Regions from separate parts of the Arthrobacter sp. D3-18 genome, predicted to be linked through region 1. Evidence: predicted binding sites of a transcription regulator. Region 1 holds the regulator's gene; each other region holds the start of a gene.
The links. Region 1 encodes LexA, which represses DNA repair genes until DNA is damaged. Its sites were predicted from a motif close to TCGAACANNTGTTCGA; they were not measured.
Positions count from the first base shown of each region.

Region 2: the regulator LexA is predicted to act here: its motif matches at 3,729-3,744, upstream of ruvA (Holliday junction branch migration protein RuvA).
Region 3: the regulator LexA is predicted to act here: its motif matches at 4,588-4,603, upstream of M1D89_RS16400 (Y-family DNA polymerase).

Region 1 is NZ_CP096440.1:2,869,479-2,876,492, reverse strand. It holds gene dapF (diaminopimelate epimerase) at 1-577, shown strand, start outside; gene M1D89_RS15395 (class I SAM-dependent methyltransferase) at 558-1,172, opposite strand; gene hflX (GTPase HflX) at 1,690-3,252, shown strand; gene M1D89_RS15385 (ATP-dependent DNA helicase) at 3,245-5,305, shown strand; gene lexA (transcriptional repressor LexA) at 5,311-6,054, opposite strand; gene M1D89_RS15375 (LysM peptidoglycan-binding domain-containing protein) at 6,401-6,760, shown strand; gene M1D89_RS15370 (histidinol-phosphate transaminase) at 6,839-7,014, shown strand, end outside.
Region 2 is NZ_CP096440.1:2,109,822-2,116,835, reverse strand. It holds gene secD (protein translocase subunit SecD) at 1-1,311, opposite strand, end outside; gene yajC (preprotein translocase subunit YajC) at 1,426-1,809, opposite strand; gene ruvB (Holliday junction branch migration DNA helicase RuvB) at 1,953-3,029, opposite strand; gene ruvA (Holliday junction branch migration protein RuvA) at 3,022-3,666, opposite strand; gene ruvC (crossover junction endodeoxyribonuclease RuvC) at 3,770-4,348, opposite strand; gene M1D89_RS11975 (YebC/PmpR family DNA-binding transcriptional regulator) at 4,414-5,169, opposite strand; gene pdxT (pyridoxal 5'-phosphate synthase glutaminase subunit PdxT) at 5,173-5,874, opposite strand; gene M1D89_RS11965 (Mur ligase family protein) at 5,976-7,014, shown strand, end outside.
Region 3 is NZ_CP096440.1:3,103,932-3,110,945, forward strand. It holds gene nirB (nitrite reductase large subunit NirB) at 1-1,000, shown strand, start outside; gene cobA (uroporphyrinogen-III C-methyltransferase) at 1,010-2,044, shown strand; gene M1D89_RS16395 (uroporphyrinogen-III synthase) at 2,057-3,214, shown strand; gene M1D89_RS16400 (Y-family DNA polymerase) at 3,228-4,526, opposite strand; gene M1D89_RS16405 (sugar porter family MFS transporter) at 4,701-6,167, opposite strand; gene M1D89_RS16410 (LacI family DNA-binding transcriptional regulator) at 6,303-7,014, shown strand, end outside.

The DNA.
Region 1 (7,014 bases):
CGGTCAGACTCTCACCATCGGCACTCGTGGCGGCGTCAAAAAGGTTGTAAGGACAGTCAACGGCTATGCGGTGGACATGGGCCCATGGGAGTTCATTTTCCCCAAGGAAGCCACCAGCAAGGCCATGGATGCACTGGTAAGTGCCGACGGCCTGGAAGTGGCCCGGCCCGGCTTGTCTGTCAGCATGGGCAATCCCCACACGGTAGTTGCCCTTGCGGAGCTCAGTGAGCTTTCAGCCACACAGTTGTTCAAGGCACCTGTGGTGGATCCCAAGCCCGCAAATGGAACCAACGTGGAGTTTGTGGTTCCCGCGGAGCCACTGGTGGAAGACGGCGTAGGAACCATCACCATGCGTGTTCACGAGCGTGGAGTGGGGGAGACACAATCCTGCGGCACAGGCGCCTGCGCCGCCGCCGTCGCGATTCGTCACTGGGCGGGTGATACGGCTCCCAACGACTGGCACGTCAAGGTACCGGGCGGCGTCGTCAGTGTGAAGTTCTTCCCAGGTGCAGGCGGCCGCGAGCATGTAGAACTCAGCGGCCCGGCCGTCATCGTAGCTACTGGGACGCTTTCCTGATACGGATGATCCTGAACGTTTTGGCCGTGCTTTCACGGGAGACCGTGTAGGAGCTGTCCAGTTCGTTGGCGAGCCATCTCTGTAAGGAGTCTGAGCCCAGGTTCTTCTGAACAACCAACCAGGCGTTACCGCCCGGTGCCAGCCGAGGCAGCCACGTCAGCAGCAGCGTATGGAGTTCGTCCTTGCCGATGCGAATGGGCGGGTTGGACCAGATGGTGTCGAACTCGACGGCGGGGTCTACCTCGTGCGGAAGGCTGGCAGTGACGTTGGTGAGGCCGAGCGCCGCCGCATTCTCGTTGGTCAGCGTGATGCAGCGCTCATTCACATCCACGGCATGGACGTGGGCATGTGGTGCCATCAGCCCTAAGGTGAGGGCAATTGGACCCCAGCCGCAGCCGATGTCCAGGAGGTGACCCTTCGGTGAAGGCGGTGGAACCTCGGAGAAAAGTACCGCCGTCCCCTTATCCACGCCGTCGGGACTGAAGATGCCCGACGAGGTCTGCAGTTGGCGTGTGGCTCCTGCGAGCTCCACAGTGAGTGGCTTGCGGGTGAATGGTCCGGCCGGTTGGGCCGTGAAATAGTGTGCAGACTCCATAATTTGCCAGATTAGTTGGCTATCGTCGGCTTGGGAAACCGCCTCCTTCCGCAGCGGGTTTGACAATGGCTGCTAAAGTAGAACGCATGTTCTTGATCTTCGAGTAACCAGCCCACAAACGCCCGAGTCATCAGGCGTTTGACGGTACCGCCCGCGACGCAGGCCCGCTTGGCATTTCAGCCCGGCCGGCCTTTCCGCCCGGCAGGTCCCCTCTGGCTCAGTCCGGCAACTCCTGTATTCGGAGCCGGACGCTCTGAAGATTCCGCCCCACACCCGAGTGGATGGCTATATCCACTGGCTAAACCCGTAGGGCAAGCAGAGCATCTTCACGTTGGCCAAAGGACCCTCCCCGCGGAGTCAATCACGCCACATCCCAGCAGCCCCTGCCTCCGAAAGGCACCGACTGCCCAGCACATAGGAGGCCCTTTTGGCCGATGCCCGTCAGCCGAGCGCGAATAGCGCCCCATCGAGCACCAAAGCGCACTATTCTGGAATTGCCGAACAGTCTAAGGAGACCATGACCACCCAGAAGCACTCCGGATCCGATTCCGACGCCCAGGACATGAGTCCTGAACAAATCCAGGCCGTCATCGACCGGATTCTTTCCAAGGATGTACCTGCGCAGGCATCCGACGACAACGACGCGAACAGCGTGTTCGGCAAGGCGCAGGCGATTTCCACGCTGGACCAGGAACACAGCATCTACGACGGCGACCAGGAAGATTTGGCTGAACGCCGCGCCCTTCGCCGTACCGCAGGACTGTCCACCGAACTTGAAGACGTCACTGAGGTCGAATACCGGCAGTTGCGCCTTGAGCGCGTTGTACTGGCCGGTCTGTGGACTGAGGGGACTCTCGCAGACGCCGAGAACTCCCTCCGCGAGCTGGCGGCACTTGCAGAGACGGCCGGATCCGAGGTTTTGGACGGTTTGGTTCAGCGCCGGCAGAAGCCGGACCCCGGGACCTTCCTTGGTTCCGGTAAGGCCCAGGAGCTCAAGGACATCGTCGCCGCCACGGGCGCAGATACCGTGGTGGTGGACACTGAGCTCGCGCCTTCGCAACGACGCGGCCTTGAGGACATTGTGAAGGTCAAGGTAGTTGACCGCACCACGCTGATCCTGGATATCTTTGCCCAGCACGCCAAGAGCCGCGAAGGCAAGGCGCAGGTGGAGCTCGCACAACTCGAGTACCTGCTCCCGAGGCTTCGTGGTTGGGGCGACTCCATGTCCCGCCAGGCCGGTGGCCAGGTGGGTGGAGCAGGGGCTGGAATGGGCTCGCGTGGTCCTGGTGAAACAAAGATCGAACTTGATCGGCGCCGGATCCGCACCCGCATGGCCAAGTTGCGTCGCGAAATCGCGGCGATGAAGCCTGCGCGTGAGACCAAGCGTGCCAACCGCCGTCGTAATGCGGTTCCGTCTGTTGCGATCGCCGGGTACACAAACGCTGGAAAGTCGTCCCTGCTCAACCGTTTGACTGACGCAGGTGTCTTGGTGGAGAACGCCCTGTTCGCCACCCTGGACCCCACAGTCCGGAAGGCGCAAACCCCGGACGGCATCGGCTATACCCTCGCGGATACCGTTGGGTTCGTTCGTTCACTCCCAACCCAGCTCATTGAAGCTTTCCGGTCAACGCTGGAGGAAGTTGCGGATGCGGACCTGATCCTCCATGTGGTGGATGCATCCCATCCCGACCCCGAGGGCCAGATTGCAGCGGTAAGGGCCGTTTTCACCGAGGTGGATGCCCGCAAGGTTCCCGAGATCATCGTCCTCAACAAGGTGGATGTCGCGGATCCCTTCGTGGTGGAGCGCCTCAAGCAGAAAGAACCCCGCCATGCTGTTGTATCCACCCGCACGGGCCAGGGCATCGCGGAACTGCTGGAAGACATCAGCCGGTCCATTCCCCGGCCTGGCGTGCGCCTTGAACTGCTCATTCCCTACGATCGGGGGGAAATGATCAACAAGCTGCACAATTCCGACTCGGAAATCCTCAGCCTTGAGCATGAGGAGAACGGGACCCGCGTAGTTGTCATGGTGCGCGAAGGCCTGGCCGCCGAACTGGAGTCGTTCGTCAGTAATGGTTGAGAAGGTGGCGGCGGACGCCGTCGAATCGGTGGGGGAGAAGACCACCCTCGAGCTGTTGGATCGGGCTGTTGCCGGAATGGGCGGACAAAGCCGTGCCGGCCAGCACGAAATGGCCAAGCATGTTACCCGGGCCATCGAGACCGGGGAGCATCTGCTGGTCCAGGCGGGAACGGGAACAGGTAAGTCGTTGGCTTACCTGATTCCGTTGATCGCCCATTCCATGGACAGCGATAAACCGACTCTTGTGTCCACCGCCACCCTGGCACTCCAGACGCAAATTGTTGGCCGGGACCTTCCCCGGCTGCTGGAGACCCTCAACCCTGCCCTTGAGCGCCCGGTCAATGTGGCGCTGGTCAAGGGCAGGGCAAATTACGTGTGCCTGCAGAAGCTGGAAGGCGGGTTCCCCAGCGAAGAGCCCTCCGAAGGGCAGCTGTTCTCCCTGGGCGAGGACACCAGCGTGCCCCACTTTGCTGCCTCCATGGGCGGTCCGCAATCCCAGCTTGGTAAGGAAGTGGTCCGCCTCCGGGAATGGGCGGAGAAGACCGCTACCGGAGACCGTGACGAACTCATGCCCGGCGTCACGGACCGGGCCTGGCGGCAGGTGTCCGTGACGTCCATGGAGTGTTTGGGCGCGCAGAAGTGCCCTATGGCAGAAGAGTGCTTCAGTGAGCTGGCGCGCTCCAGGGCTGGTGAGGCTGACGTCGTGGTCACCAATCACGCCATGTTGGCAGTCAGCGCCTTTGAAGGCCTGGCCGTGTTGCCTGAGTATGACGTCGTGGTGGTTGATGAAGCGCACGAGCTTCAAGACCGCGTGACCGGCGCCGTTTCAGGCCAGTTGTCGGTGGCCATGGTTCACGCTGCGGCATCAAGTGCCCGCAAGCACACAGCCATCACAGTGGACGCACTCAACGCTGCAGCGGAGCGGCTGGATATGGCCATCGCCGGCGTACCCAACGGGCTGTTGCCTAATGGCCTTAACGACGAACAGCTCGATTGCCTGGACCAGTTGCGGGAGGCCACGCGCGCTGCGCTCTCGGATTCGAAGACGGATTCATCAAATGCAGTCGACGGCGGACGGCAGCTGGCGCGTTCACGGCTCATGCTGATTCTGGAATTGTGCGAACGGATGCTGGCAGCCAAGGAGAACCGCGAAGTGGTCTGGTTCTCCCGGAACAGCACGTTCGACCCCCAGCAGGGCTATTCGCAACCTGATGAGACTGCCCCGGCCTTGATCAACATCGCCCCGCTCAGCGTTGCCGGACGGCTTCGCGAAGGCCTTTTTGCCGGCCACACCGTGGTGCTGACCTCCGCCACGCTGGCCATCGGCTCGGCTTTCGAACCGGCAGCAGGTGGCCTCGGCCTCATCGGTGACGGCGCCCCAAGCTGGACCGGGATCGATGTGGGTTCGCCCTTTGATTATCCCAAACAGGGTGTCCTGTATGTGGCGAAGCACCTCCCGAAACCCGGTCGTGGTACTTCGCCCGAGGCGCTCGACGAGTTGGAAGACCTCATCCGTGCCTCCGGCGGGGGAGCCTTGTGTTTGTTCTCCTCACGGCGTGCGGCCGAAGAAGCAGCCGACGCCATGCGGCTCCGGCTGGACGTGGATATCCTCTGCCAAGGCGAATCCACCATGGCGGCCCTCGTGAAGCAGTTCGCGGATGAGCCTGACACATGCCTCTTCGGGACCATGTCACTGTGGCAGGGCGTAGATGTTCCGGGTGGCTCGTGCCGCTTGGTGGTCATTGACCGCATTCCCTTCCCGCGGCCCGATGATCCCCTCATGACTGCGCGCTCACGTGCAGTGGCGCAATCAGGTGGAAATGGCTTTATGGCCGTATCGGCTACGCATGCTGCCATCCGACTGGCACAGGGTGCTGGCCGCCTGATCCGTTCAACAGGAGACAAAGGAGTAGTTGCAGTGCTCGATTCGCGGCTCTCGACGGAACGCTACGGAGGCTTCCTGCGTGCCGCCCTGCCGCCGTTCTGGGCAACGACGGACCGGGCAGTGGTCCGTGGCGTCCTGGAGCGCCTGGGCTCGGCTAAAGCCCCGTAGGGCGCCTAAAGGGAGCGCAGTACCGAAACTACCTTGCCCATGATGGTGGCTTGATCGCCCAAAATGGGTTCGTACTGCGTGTTCTGCGGAAGCAGCCACGTATGGCCATCCCGCTGACGGAAGGTCTTTACGGTTGCTTCGTCATCCAGCAGGGCTGCCACGATGTCGCCGTTGATGGCGTCATTCTGGCGGCGGACCACAACCCAGTCACCGTCACAGATGGCGGCGTCAATCATGGAATCGCCAGCCACCTTCAGCATGAACAATTCGCCATGCCCCACGAGCTGGCGGGGGAGCGCCAGCACGTCTTCCACCGTCTGGTCAGCCAGGATCGGTCCGCCGGCCGCGATCCGGCCCACCAGCGGAACCATGGCGGTATCACTGGCACTGGCCAGCTCTGTTACGGCAAGGCCCCCCGCGCTGCGAAGGGTGGTGGGCGCTTCCACGCCCGGAATGGTGCCACCATCAAGGGTCAGCGGCATCAGGACTTCCATGGCGCGGGGACGCTTGGGATCCCTGCGGAGGTAGCCAAGCTTCTCCAATTGGGACAACTGATGAGTGACGCTCGACAAACTGGCCAGACCCACGGTGTCACCGATCTCGCGCATGCTGGGCGGGTATCCATTGTCGTTGACCGACCGTTGGATGGTCTCCAGAATCTTTTTCTGCCGGACAGTCAGGCTCTTGGGACTCTTCTGAGGCTGCTGGCTCCGCAGGGGTGCCCCGCCGCCTGTGGCTTTCGCTGCCATGTTCGCCAATGCCTTTCCATTCCGCCCGAGGCGAGCCCCGGGTTGTCGGGTCTGCAAAAAATGTCAGACCCTCCTGTTCCACTGAAACAGTGCTGTTTCTTCACTCAAACGTAGGGCAGGCACAGGCGTTTATCAAACATTTGTTCTAGCGAGTCTCGACACCGTTCGTTGATAAGTGCTAAAAATGTCATAGCAAGGTTCGAATATGTGTTCTATAAACCTGGCGCTGGGGCTGGATGTTCGAACAGAGTGTTCGAACATCCGGGATCAGGAGAGGGGAACACAAGAATTGGCCGACAGGCACCGGGCACCCGGAACCTGGCAATAGCTCAGAAGGGCTCAGCTCATGTCCGCAATCACTACGTTCGCTGAATTCCGCACCACTCAGGCGCCCGCTCGCCTGCGTCTGACCCGGCGGGGACGGATTGTCTTCTTCGGCATCCCGGCAATGCTGTTGGTGGCGGCGCTGCTGACCCTCGCCGGTTTTATCAACTCCCCGGCCAAGGCGTCGGACTCCCAGTCCCAATTGCGTCCGCCCGTCGCAGTCACTGTCACCGTCCAGCCGGGGCAATCCCTCTGGGGCATCGCCGGCGCCGCCGCTCCGGAGCGGGACCCGCGTGATGTCATCGCGGAGATCATCCAGCTGAACGACCTCCGCGGCGGCCGCATTCTGCCCGGCCAGCAGCTGTTCGTCCCTGCAAACTGAGTCGTCCACCATCCGCAGGAACCGATCGCCCGGCGTCACAGTTAGTCGGCAGTCCCGGCCGCCCCTTAAACTGTGTTGGTGAGTGACCAGCTTGAGCGACTTGACCGACTTCCCCTCCGGACCAACCTGCGTGGACTGAGCCCTTATGGCGCACCGCAGCTTGACGTCCCCATCCTGCTCAATGTCAACGAAAACACCCATGGCGTCCCGGCGGATGTCCAAGCCGCCATCACCGAGGCTGTCGCCGCTGCGGC
Region 2 (7,014 bases), 760 kb from region 1:
CACCAGGCCACGGCCCTCGCGCAGCTCATCCCTGATGCGTTCGAAGTAGACGATGAACGAGTCGGCGGTCTGGCCAATGGCCACGATCAAACCCGCTACACCTGCCAGGGAAAGGCGATAGTTTTCCGTCCAACCGAGGATGGCAATGGCGAGATACGTCAGCACACCGGCCACCACAAGTGAGGCGATGGTGACAAGACCCAAAGCGCGGTACTGGAACAGGGAGTACACCACAACCAGCAACAGACCGATCATGCCTGCCAGCAAGCCGAGGCGAAGTTGGTCGCCACCGAGAGTGGCCGAAATCTGCTCTTGTGATTGGATCTCGAAGCTGATGGGCAGTGCGCCGTAGCGCAACTGGTCAGACAAAGCCTTCGCCGACGCCTGGGTGAAGTTACCCGTGATCTGCGGCTTGCCATCAGTGATGACAGCAAGGGCTCGCGGGGCGGAAAGTACTTTGTCGTCCAGGACGATCGCGAACTGTGACTTGGGATCGTCAGTACCCTGGGCCTGCGCTGCAGCATAGAACTGGTTGAGGCGTTCGGTTACGGCCTTGAACTTTGCGGTTGCATCCGAGTTGAAGACAATGTTCACACCCCAGGAATTCGTCACGGAGCCCTGGGCACCCTGGACCTGGGTAAAGCTGGAATCGCTGATGTCCTGCCCCTTGACCTCAACGGGCCCGAGGATGTACTTGATGGCCGGAGTCGTCGCAGTGGCAGCCTCGCAGGTTACCAGGGGTTTGGCTGGATCTGACCGATCGCGTTTTTCAGCCGAAGGATTGACGCAGTCGAGTGCTTCGAATTCCTTCTGGACTTCCGGGGTGATCCAGTTGACATCACTTGCGTTGGTCGGCTCCGCGGTCGGCTTGTTCAGCTGATCCTCAGGAGTGCGCTGCTCAGCCGGTATAGCTGCCGGGTCGCCGTAAGTGATGACCGGGCGGAAGTTCATGTCAGCCGAAGCCTGGATCAGGTCGCGGGTTTCCTTCGACGGTGTTCCCGGAAGGCTGACCACCACGTTGCGGCCGGACTGCGTGCTGATTTCGGCTTCAGCAACACCGGAACCATCTACTCGCTGCCGGATGATGGCAACTGCCTGGTTGAGTTGCTCCTCATTGATCTCGCTGGAACCCTCCACCCGGGGTGCCAGGATCATCTGGGTTCCGCCTTCGAGGTCCAGAGCAAGCTTCGGAGCCCAACTGGCGTTGCCAGTCACTACTCCGCCAGCAAGGACAGCGGTTAATACAACGAAAATTGCTCCAAGCCAGGTCAGCACCCTGCGGGCTGAGTTTTTGGGGCCGGTCCGTGCCATTATCGATCTTCCTGTTATCGCCGGACAGCCGCCGGCCGACGCTGGTGAGCGTCTGCCGGCGGCTCTCCGCTGCCGTAGAAGTTGCCTTGCGCGGTGTCGCCGCGACTGACGGTGCTAGTTGTCCTTCTTGTCCTCTTTGTTGAGGCGCGCGATGGTTTCTTCCGGTGTCTCGACGGCGGCAGGAGCCTCAGTCTCCGCGGCGGTCAGGGAAGAAGCGTCATCCGGGACAACCGGTGCTTCCTCGGGGGTGGTTTCGACCACCTTGGTGACTGCCTGGCGGTGAACCGTTGCCTGGTTACCCGGGGAAAGTTCGATGACGACCTTGTTCTCAGCTTCGTCGATGGACACGATGCGGCCAAAGAGACCGAAGCTGGTCATGACGTCGACACCAGGAGCGAACTTGGACTGCATTTCAGCCTGCTGCTGCTGGGTCTTCTTGTTGCGGCGGAACATCATGAAGACAAAGAGTCCAAGCATGACGAACAGCAATATGGTCATTGGATCCACAGGGAAGTTCCGTTCTGTACTTACGTTTTGGTTCACGGCAACGTCCCTGGCAGATCCGCATAGCGGGCATGGATCAAGGACTCGAACGTGCCGAGCGTCATACCAGTCTAGTGGGAAAAGCTGAACAGAGCGTGTTAACCGACCGTATCTATGCTTTCGGCGTGGTTTTCGTCCTCACCGAACAAGGCGAGGGTCTCTTGGCCAAAGACTCCGGCCGGTACGGCGTAGCCAAGGTGGGTCCAAGCGGACGCCATCGCGATTCGACCCCGCGGAGTACGTCCCAGAAGTCCCTCGCGTACCAGGAACGGTTCAGCCACGGTCTCCACCGTTTCAGGTTCTTCACCGACGGCAATGGCCAAGGTGGACAAGCCAACAGGGCCACCGTTGAACTTGGTGATGAGGGCTTCAAGAACGGACCTGTCCAGCCTGTCCAAGCCACGCTCGTCTACTTCGTACATATCCAAGGCAGCTGAGGCTGAACGGGCATCGATTTGCTCGATGCCATGAACAAGCGCCCAGTCACGGACACGGCGCAAGAGCCGGTTGGCGATACGTGGTGTTCCCCGGGACCGACCGGCGATCTCGGTGAAACCTGCGGAGTTGACTTTCAAATCCAGAAGCCCGGCAGAACGGCGGAGGACGAGTTCGAGTTCGGCCACCGAATAAAACTCAAGGTGCCCAGTGAAACCGAATCGGTCCCTCAAGGGGCCGGGAAGAAGTCCTGCGCGGGTGGTGGCACCTACCAGCGTGAAAGGAGGGAGCTCCAGGGGGATTGCCGTTGCGCCTGCTCCCTTGCCCACCACGATGTCCACGCGAAAGTCCTCCATGGCCATATACAGCATTTCTTCTGCAGGCCTGGACATACGGTGGATTTCGTCAAGGAACAGGACCTCGCCCTCCGAGAGCGAGGAAAGGATGGCTGCTAGATCCCCGGCGTGCTGGATGGCTGGCCCGCTGCTAATACGCAGCGGAGCGTTCATCTCGGCCGCAATGATCATGGCAAGTGTGGTCTTACCGAGTCCAGGAGGTCCGGACATCAGCACGTGGTCAGCGCTGCGGCCACGCATCTTCGAAGCCTCAAGCACCAAGGCAAGTTGCTTGCGGACCCGATGCTGTCCTACGAAGTCGTGCAGGTTCTTGGGGCGGAGAGCAGCCTCAATGACCCGCTCTTCCGGTTCCTCTCCCCCGCTGACGAGTGACTGCTCAACCACGGCTGCCTACACGGTTGCCGGCGCGTGCCCCGTCCTGGCCAAGCCAGCGCAACGTAGCCCGAAGTATTTGGGCCACGTTTCCTGCGTCTACGAGTTCCGGCGAATCGGCCATCGCTTTGTCGATACTGCCGTTGGCGTCTTTCTCGGACCATCCCAAACTGGTCATGGCAGCAACTACCTGTGGCTTCCATTCTGCGTTCGGGGCCGCGGCGGGAGCAGTACCTGCGCCGGTGCCGTGCGGAACCAACTTCCCGGCCAGCTCGAGGACAATACGGCCGGCCACCTTGGGACCTATGCCAGGCACCTTGGTAAATGCCTTGCTGTCACCAGTGTGAGCCGCCACCCGGATGGCTTCCGGTTCGTGCACGGCGAGTACGGCCAAGGCCAAACGGGGCCCAACCCCGCTGACACTGAGCAGGACGTCGAAGACTTCGCGTTCGTCGTCGTCGGCAAATCCGAACAGCGTGAGTGAATCTTCACGGACGATCATGGAAGTGAAGAGCTTGGCTTCGGTTCCTGTTTTGAGGTGGCTCAAGGTCTGCGGTGTGGCGAAGACACTCATTCCCGCACCGTTGAGGTCGATAACAGCGGTGGACAAACCAACGTGGGCTACGGTTCCACGGAGAAAACTGATCAAGACCCGGCTCCTGAAATACTGCCTGCTCCGTTACCGTGAAAACTGCGGCCAAAGCGGACTATCCGAACATATCTACGAATACCCTAACAAGGGCGGCTGACAATCACCGTTTGCGGCGCGCTTTTGCTTCGGCTTCGGCCCACGCTTTCTGCGCGGGAGTGAGTCCGCCCTTACCGTTGGCGCCACTAACTGAGCCCATGCCACTACCTGCGCGCCACGCATGGGTGAGGGCCAGGGCGAGGGCGTCGGCAGCATCAGCCGGCTTGGGTGGAGCATCCAGGCGCAGGATCTTGGTCACCAATTTGGTGACGGCATCCTTGTTGGCAGTGCCGCTCCCGGTAACCGCGGCTTTCACCTCGGACGGTGTATGCAAGGCGACCGGGATACCACGGCGTGCTGCCGCCACGATGACGACGCCCGACGCCTGGGCTACGCCCATCACCGTGCTCACGTTCATCTGCGAAAAAACACGTTCGACGGCGACGACATCCGGCTTGTGCAGGTCCAGCCACTCGTCAATGGCCTGGGCAATGACCAGCAAACGCTTGTCCAAGGTCAGCTCGGCGGACGTGCCCACCACTCCGACGGCCACCATGGTGGCCCGGCGGTTCCGCTCGATGTCCACCACACCGATGCCGCAACGGGTAAGGCCCGGATCGACTCCCAATACGCGAAGAGTCAAGTCCGGGCCTTCCTGATGGCTGTAAACCTGTTGGTTGTCAAAGTTGTTGCGCTGCGCCCCACCGACTACTCGGCGTCGAGGGCAGCCTGCACTTCCTCGCTGAGGTCCGCATTGCTGTAAACGTTCTGGACATCGTCCAGGTCTTCCAGCGCATCCACGAGCTTCATGAACTTTTTGGCGCCGTCAACGTCCAAGTCGACCTGCATGGACGGAACGAATTCGGCTTCGTCAGTTTCGTAGTCGATGCCGGCTTCTTTCAAGGCGTCACGGATGGCCTGGAGATCAGAGGGCTCGGAGTGGATTTCCCAGTTCTCACCGCTGTCCTTGACTTCCTCGGCTCCGGCATCAAGGACAGCCATCAGGATGTCGTCTTCGCTGAGGCCGTTCTTGGGCAAGACAACAACACCCTTGCGCGCGAAGAGGTAGCTCACGGAACCGGGATCGGCGATGGTGCCACCGTTGCGCGAAATCGCCAGGCGCACCTCGGAAGCGGCACGGTTCTTGTTGTCGGTCAGACATTCAATCAACAAAGCCGAACCCTGGGGACCGCGGGCTTCGTACATGATCTCGGTGTAGTCCACCACTTCACCGGTGAGGCCCGCACCACGCTTGATGGCGCGGTCGATGTTGTCGTTAGGTACCGAAGTTTTTTTCGCCTTCGTGACTGCGAGCTCAAGGCCCGGGTTACCGGCAAGGTCCGGTCCACCCATGCGGGCAGCAACTTCGATGTTCTTGATCAGTTTCGCGAACGACTTTGCACGCCTGCCGTCAATGATGGCTTTCTTGTGCTTGGTGGTCGCCCATTTGGAGTGGCCTGACATGCTTTACGCTTCTCCTCTGATCATTCGAATAAAGAGTTCATGCACGCGTTTCTCTCCCGTCACTTCCGGGTGGAAGGAGGTGGCCAGCAGTTGGCCGGAACGCACTGCAACAATTCTAGCCACTCCATGCAAAGTAGCCGTGTGGCTGGCGTGGTCGGGATCAACCTGGGCAAGGACTTCCACGCCCGGACCAACACGTTCAACCCAGGGGCCCCGGATGAATACCGCGTGAACGGGATCCACACCGGATTCTCCGGCACTGAAATCCAAGCCCTTGAAATCGAGGTCGGTTTCGAAGGATTCGCGTTGCCGCCCGAAAGCGTTGCGGCGGACCGTAATATCCAAGCCGCCGAAAGTCTGCTGGGGATTACCGTCCAGGTCCGTTGCCGGGTCTGCAATTTCATTGGCCAGCAGGATCATGCCGGCGCAGGAGCCGTAAACGGGCAGGCCCTCTGCGATGCGCTTTTGAAGGGGGTCCCGGACTTCGAAGATCCGGGAAAGCTTGTCTATGGTGGTGGACTCGCCGCCCGGGATAATCAGGCCGTCGATGTCGTCGAGCTCTGAGGGACGGCGAATACCCACGCCGGTGGCGCCGGCAGCCTCAACAGCGTGGATATGCTCGCGGAAGTCGCCCTGGAGGGCCAGCACGCCGATTCGGAGTCCTGAACCCACGCGTGACGAAGCGTCGGAAAGGGGGTTGGTCATGCGACCATCATAGTGGTCCAAGCCCTCAGTAACCTTGCCTCGACCGTCGGGGGCTGCCGTCAGTCAGGGTTCCATGCCCTGACTGGGATATATTACAGAGCATGCTTTCCTTCAGCGTTCCCCTCGGCAAGCTGGTCCGCACACTGTCCCGGCTCCGGGGCGGAGGCTCAGCTTTCCCCGGTCTGGTGGTCGAGAAAATCGACCCCGGCTTCATGCAGCGAACGCTGGCGTCGCTCCCCCTCGGTGTAGCCGTGGTCAGTGGCACCAACGGTAAAACGACTACTACCAAGATGGTGGTGGAACTCCTTGAAAGCCAAGGCTTGAAGGTCTTCACCAACCGCAGCGGCAGCAACTTCACCCGAGGTGTGGCCGCATCGCTCCTGGGCGATGTGGATTGGCGTGGACGACTCGATGCGGACATCGCCATCCTGGAACTCGATGAAGCCCACGCCGTGCACTTCGTCAACAAGGTGGAGCCACGCTTCAGCCTTCTTTTGAATGTCCTGCGCGACCAATTGGACCGCTTCGGCGAAATCGACAAGACCGCCCGCTTGCTGGAGCACATCGCCTCCAAGACGACAGACACCGTGGTCCTCAACCGGGAAGACCCCCGCGTCGCCCGGATTGCTGCCGCCCTCAACACCCTGGATGCCGTTCACCACCCCGAGATCAGGTACTTCGGTCTCGACGAATCGTTGCGGAGCACTTTCCCCAACGACGACGAAATGCGCACAACGGGCATCGGCCCATCCCCGTCAGGCACCTCTGTTGCCGCGGAGACCGGTGACGATGTAGACCTGCCGGCTGCCGACGTCGTACTCCGCCGGGTAGGTGCCCAGGACGCTGACTTTGAGTTCGATGACGAAACCGTCACCACATCCATGAAACTGCGTGGTGTCTACAACATCTTCAATGCTGCGGCAGCATTGTCGCTGGCGCGGGCCATCCTGGGAACCGGGCCGGTGGACACGCCCAAACTCGTGAAGGCTTTGGGAGAAGTTGCTCCCGCGTTCGGCCGCGGCGAAAGCCTCACGGTGGACGGCCAGCCCTTGGAACTGGTGCTCGTGAAGAACCCCAGTGGTTTCCGACTCGGGCTGAAGTCCTTCCCCGCCGGTGGATACGCCACCATGATTGCCATCA
Region 3 (7,014 bases), 230 kb from region 1:
CACCATTGCTTCCATCCTGGCCAGCCAGCACTCTGCTTACGTTCTGGATGCGGGGCGTGGTTCGCTGCAGGACACCAACGACCGCGCCTTGGCGAACATGCAGAAGGACGGCACCTATTCGGTGGTCCCACGTATCGCGGGCGGCGAGATCACACCCAAGGGTCTCGGCGTCATCGCGGCCGTAGCTGAGAAGTACAACCTCTATACGAAGATCACCGGCGGACAGCGCATCGATATGTTCGGTGCCCGGCTGGAGCAACTGCCGGACATCTGGAAGGAACTGGTGGACGCCGGTTTCGAATCCGGACAGGCCTACGGCAAGAGCCTTCGCACGGTGAAGTCCTGCGTTGGTTCCACGTGGTGCCGTTTCGGTGTGCAGGATTCGGTGGCCATGGCCATCGCGTTGGAGCTGCGCTACCGCGGCCTCCGAAGCCCGCACAAACTGAAAATGGGTGTCTCCGGTTGCGCCCGCGAGTGCGCCGAGGCCCGCGGCAAGGACGTTGGAGTGATCGCCACGGCCGACGGTTGGAACCTCTACGTAGGCGGTAACGGTGGCGCCACTCCGGCGCACGCCCAGCTGCTGGCCAAGGACCTGGACGACGAAACCCTGCTGAAGTACATCGACCGTTACCTCATGTACTACATCCGCACTGCTGACCGCCTCCAGCGCACCGCACGCTGGCAGGAAGAGCTCGACGGCGGCATCAAGCACGTAGAGGAAGTAGTGGTCAACGACTCCTTGGGCATCGCCGAAGAGCTCGAAGCCGCCATGGCCAAGCACATCGACACCTACGAGGACGAATGGGCCGAGACGCTGAAGGACCCGGAGCGCCTCCGCCGTTTCCGTTCGTTCGTCAACGCTCCCGACCAGAAGGACGAGTCCATTTCCTTTGTTCCGGAGCGCGGCCAGATCCGTCCGGCCACCAACGAGGAAAAGGGCGGCGTACTCATCGCTTCCACTATCCCGGTCCGCAGCGAAACCGTCGGCGCAGAAAACTAGGGGTTCACCATGCAGCTCACCATTGATCTCACGGGCCGCGATGTCCTTGTCACGGGATCTGAAAAGTCCGCCCGCCAAGCGGTCCGCCGCTACCAGAGCGCCGGGGCCAACGTGTACCGGCTCAGCACCCCGGAAGGCGTGCCGGGCGACGGTCAACTTCCCGAGCGCCCGTTCCTGGTGGCGGTAGTGGACGACGGCGAGTCCGGCTGGCTGCCGCTGGTGGAACGCTGCCGCGCCGCCGGGATTCCCGTTGCTTTTGAACCTGCACCCGGTGCCGAAGGCCATGTGACGCTGGTGGGTGGAGGCCCGGGAGCCCTGGACCTGCTTACCGTGGGTGCTGTGGACGCCCTGCGCGATGCCGATGTGGTGTTTTACGATCGGCTTGCTCCCTACCAGGAACTGGCCGATCTGACCTCGGCTGAGCTCGTGGACGTTGGAAAGCAGCCCGGGCTTCACAAGGTGACTCAGAGGGACATCGAGAAGTTGATGGTGGAGGCTGCGCTGCTGGGCAAGAATGTGGTCCGACTTAAGGGCGGCGATCCATACGTGTTCGGCCGCGGCGGTGAAGAAGTGGCTGCGTGTGTTGCTGCCGGTGTCCCGGTGAAGGTCATCTCCGGTGTCACCAGTGCCATCTCCGTTCCGGCTGCAGCCGGAATCCCGGTGACGCACCGCGAGGTCAGCCACATGTTCACCGTGGTATCCGGCCATGCCCCGTTGACCGAGAAGGAACACACCCACCTTGCCGGACTTGGCGGGACTATCGTGGTCCTCATGGGCATCGGCACGCTGCCCCAGCTGGCGGCCGGCCTCCGCCGAGCGGGGATGAATTCGGACATGCCAATGGCCGTGGTGGAACGTGGGTACCGCCCGGGACAGCGCACCACCATCGCTGACCTCGGTACCATCGAAACGGCAGCTACCGGCTGCAGCAACCCGGCCGTGTTGGTCATCGGCGAGGTGGTCCGGGTTGCTGAAGCCAACCGTAATCATGCCGAAGCATCCGCTGAACTGAGCCGACTCGCGGCTTCGCTCCTTGAAGCCTGAAGGTAAGAACACATGACTGTTGCACGTGCCATCGAAGTCCAGGACGCTACTGCCGCGCCGGAAGTGGCCGAAGCCGTAGAAGCGCCATTGGATGGGTTCCGAATCGGCGTCACCTCGCACCGCCGCTCCCGCGACCTCATTGAGGCACTGGAGCGCCGCGGTGCGAGCGTGTTGCACGCCCCCGCCTTGAAGATCGCCCCTGTGCAGGAGGACATGGTCCTCATCGAGGACACCCGCACCATCATCGAGGCCAAGCCGGACATCTGCATCGCCACCACCGCCTACGGCATGCGCCGGTGGTGTGAGGCCGCTGATTCCTTTGGAATCGGCGAGCAACTCCTGGACACGCTGTCCGCCTGCCGCATGTTCGTCCGCGGTCCCAAAGCCCGCGGCGCCGTTCGGGCGGCCGGCCTTGCCGACGTCGGAATCAGCAGTGACGAAACCACCGCCACGCTGGTGGACATGCTCCTGGCCGAGGGCGTACGCGGAAAGACCGTTGCCGTCCAGCTGCACGGCTACACGGATGTCCGCCAGCTGGAACGGCTCCGTATGTCCGGAGCTATTGTCTTGACGGTGACTCCGTACCGTTGGGTGAAGCCCGACGGCGAAGACAAACTGCCGCGGCTGATCGAAGCCGTAGTCAGCGGAAACCTCGACGTCCTGACCTTTACCAGTGCCCCGGCCGTGGACGCGATGTGGAGCACCGCCCACGAAATGGGCCTCTACCGCCAACTCATCGAAGCTCTCAAGGGCCCGGTAACTGTTGCGGCCGTCGGTCCGGTCACCGCTCAACCGCTTGTCGACGCCGGGCTCACCCCGTTGATCCCGGATCGCTACCGCATGGGTGCGCTCATCAGGCTGGTCACCGAACATCTTTCGCTTAACCACGTGCGGCGTTTGGAAACCAAGAGCGCCACCATCGAGCTGCGTGGACGCTGCTTGCGGATCAACGGTGAGGTGGTGGACCTTGCACCCGCTCCCCTCCTGCTGCTGCGAGCGCTGCTCGGCGCGGGCGGGGCTGTCCTGTCCAGGGAGGCTCTCTCTGACCTGTTGGACCTCCGCGGTTCCGTACACGCATTGGACATGACGGTCAGCAGGCTCAGGTCTTCCCTTCCTGATGGCAAACTTGTGGAAACCGTAGTGAAGCGCGGCTACCGGCTGCGGGCTTAGGCTCCCCGACACGCTAGGCCGCCTTCACCAAGGGAAGCTCGTCCCAGTTGGTGGTGTAGCGGGGGCTGAGCATATCGCGTTTCATGGACCAGTCCGGGCCGCCTTTGATGCCCGCATGGCCCAAACCGATGGAGCCGCGGCCATACCGCTTGCTGACCTGCTCCAGCAAGGGGCCTATGCCCCGTTCCTCATGCCGGTTCTCGAAGATTTCCAGCGGTTTCTGGTTGCCGCTGGGTCGGAGGTCAGTGACCATGATTCCGGCTTTGGCGTACCTCACGCCTTCCTGCATTTTTGGAACCAGCGCGTGTGCGGCCTTGGTCAGCAACACCGGATCCGAGGTGGGCATGGGCAGCTTGACGTTGACAGTGGGGAACGATTTGTCGTTGGGGTTGTAGACCGATGTTGCGGCAAAAGCAGTCAGCAGCTTGGCTTGCAGATCATGCTTGGCCAGCCTGGCGCTGGCCATCTGACCGTAGACGCTCAGTACCTGCCGCAGCTCCTCCACTGACGTGATTGGTGTGGAGAAGGACCGGGAGAAGATCAGTTGATCCCGTCCCATCCGCTCCTCCTCCATGGGGATGCAGGGCGTGCCTTGCAGTTCCAGCACAGTCCGCATCATGACGATGGAGAACTTGTCCCGCAACGCCACGGGGTCGGCACGGACCAGGTCCAGGATGGAGAAGATCCCCATGGCATTCAGGCGTTTCGTGAGCCTGGTGGCAACGCCCCAGATTTCGATCACGGAGAGACGCGCCATGAGTGCTTCGCGTTGGGGTTCCGGGATGGAGTCCCACCGGCACACACCGTTGAAGGCCGCGTTGTGCTTTGCCCACTTGTTGGCCAGCTTGGCAAGCGTCTTGGTGCGCGCGATTCCTACGCAAACGGGAACCCCCACGTGCCGTTGGCAGGCAGCTTTGATGGTGCGCCCCAACTCCAGCAGATCGTCGGGTTGCCCTTTGACTCCGAGGAACGCTTCATCAATGGAGTACACCTCCTGCCATGCTGAGTACCGAGCAAGGAGCTCCATTACACGCGAGCTGATGTCTCCGTACAGTTCATAGTTGCTTGAGAGTGCAATGAGTCCCCACTCCTGGGCGCGTGGAGCAAGCTTGAACCAAGGCTCCCCGAGCCCGATCCCCAGCCTTTTGGCCTCCGGCGACCTGGTCACGGCGCAGCCGTCGTTGTTGGACAGGACGATCAGCGGTTTGCCCTCCAACGCAGGGTTGAAGGCTCGTTCCGCTGACGCATAGAAGCAGTTGATATCCACGTGGGCGATCTCCTGCATCCGATGCATGAGCGCTGGCTTGGACATTCCACTCCCTTGCTCGCACTAGCAGGCGTAGCCGCGTCCGAGTGCGGGACACGCCGTGCATTCGAATATATGTTCGAGTACCTTCACTGTACCGCCAGCCCCTGACAAGAAAACATCCCGCTAGGCCAGACTGTGGAAAAGTCCGGCCTAGCGGGATGCGGCTAGTACTGAGATCTAGGAAATCCCTGCCGGTTCCTTCTTGTGCACCAGGTAGATCGCCCCCGTGGTCACATCTTCTTCGAGTGCCTCCAGTGTGCGTCCACGGGTTTCGGGAACCTGCGTGTAGATGAAGATGAGGGCCAGGATTCCAACAATCCCGAAGAGGAAGAACGTCCCCGTAATTCCGACGCCCGCCACCAGAGTGGGGAAGAAGAGGCCGAGGAGAGCATTCGCGATCCAGAGGCAGAACACCGACAAGCCGATCGCGAAGCCGCGAACATGCAGCGGGAAGATTTCGGACAGCATCACCCACACGGCGATGTTGAGGAATGTCTGCATGGATCCTACAAACGCAACCACCAGGAACAAGATGACGAAGGGGCGTGCGGCATTGCCGACGGGCAGGACGATCGAGGCGAATCCAATGAGGAAGTGGCAGACAGTGGTCAGCGTAAATCCAAGGAGCAAAGTGGTGCGTCGATTAATCCGCTGCATGAGCGTCAACGCAATAACGCCACCGACAACGGCGATGACACCGGGGGCAATGTTGGCCAGGAGGGCCCCACTCGAGTCGAATCCGGCTTCAACCAGCACGGACTGGCCGTAATACATGATCGAGTTGATGCCGGTTAGCTGCTGAGCCACGCCCAAGCCGATACCTACCAGCACTATGCGCAGGATCCATTTGTCCTTGAGTGCTCCCCAAGAGGTTGCTTTGGAAGCCCGCTCCTCATCGGCCAGGTGCTTCACATCGGCCATTTCAGCCTCGGCCCGCTCCACGGATCGAATGGTCTTCAGCACTTCCAGCGCTTCTTGCGAGCGCCCCTTGGAAATGAGCCAACGCGGCGACTCAGGCATGCGCAGCATACCGAAGAACAGCGCTATGGCGGGCAGGGCTGCGACCGCAAGCATAATGCGCCAGACTCCCCCGAATTCACCCCAGACATTGCCGATGATGGCGTTGACCACGAAAGCCGCGAGCTGCCCGATGACGATCATGAGTTCGTTCCGCCCCGCAAGGGAGCCGCGGATTTCATACGGCGCCAGCTCGGCAAGGAACACCGGGACCACGGTAGAGGCGCCGCCGACGGCCAAACCGAGGATGACCCGCCCCAGCACCATGACTTCGAAGCTCGGTGCGAAGACGCAGGCAAGCGTCCCGACAAAGAACAGGACGGCCAGCAGGATGATCGTCTTGCGGCGACCCCAACCATCCGACAGGCGTCCACCGCCAACTGCTCCGGCAGCCGCTCCGAACAACAGGGAGCTGGTGACGATTCCTTCCGTAAGCGGCGTCAATGCAAGGTCCACGGTCATAGGCCTCAGGGCACCGTTGATGACGCCGGTGTCGTAGCCGAAGAGAAGACCACCGAAGGTAGCCACCAAGGCAACGAGGCCGAGGCGCTTTCTGTGCGGTCCATTCGTCAGCGGAGGGAGTGAGGCGCCATCGGTGGCTCCCCGCTGGGTTTGAGTGGCAGACATCAAGACTCCTTTGTCAGTGTGGTGCGGGTCATATTCCCCCGCTCTGAATACAGACTAACGCGCGAAAGGCTTAAATGTAAGGTCAAACTAACAAATGTCTGAGTTCGTGAATTTCCGTCATGGGAGGATGAGGACATGGTTATCGGCAACCGCCATCGTTCGGCCACCCAAAGCGACGTCGCCAAGGAAGTCGGCGTCTCCCGAACCCTCGTGTCTTTTGCCTTCCGCGGCGCGCCGGGAGTCAGCGAGGAAACCAAACAGGCGATCTTCGATGCTGCAAAGCGTCTGGGCTACCGACCCAACGCAGTAGCTGCCGATCTCGCACGAAAGCATCGGTCCGCCGTCGGGCTCCATCTCTTGGACATCCGCAATGAGGTCTACGCTGACATCCTCAGCGGCGTCCGCATGGCACTGCCCCAGGACGGCAACAGGCTCATTCTGAGTGTCTCCCGGTCCGTTGACGGTGAGGACCACGGCGCGCTGGAATCACTGATTGAGGCGCGAGTGGGGATAATCATTGCCGCCACCCTGCTGGATCCCGACGAACGCGTCCATGAATTGGCCAAGATCGTTCCACTGGTCAGTGTGACGCGTCCCGTGGATGGCGTGGACAGCGTCTATTCAGACGATGCCGCGGGCGCCCGCGCAGCCACGGAACACCTCATCGGGCTAGGTCACACGAGAATCGCGCACCTGGCAGGTCCCGTCTACGACGGCCATACGGTCCGCAGGCAGAGTTACGCACAAACCATGCGCGACGCCGGACTGAAGCCACTATTGCTCGAGGCCGATGACTTTACGCAGGACGCCGGACAGCGGGCGGCCGCCAAATTGCTCGGCATGACTG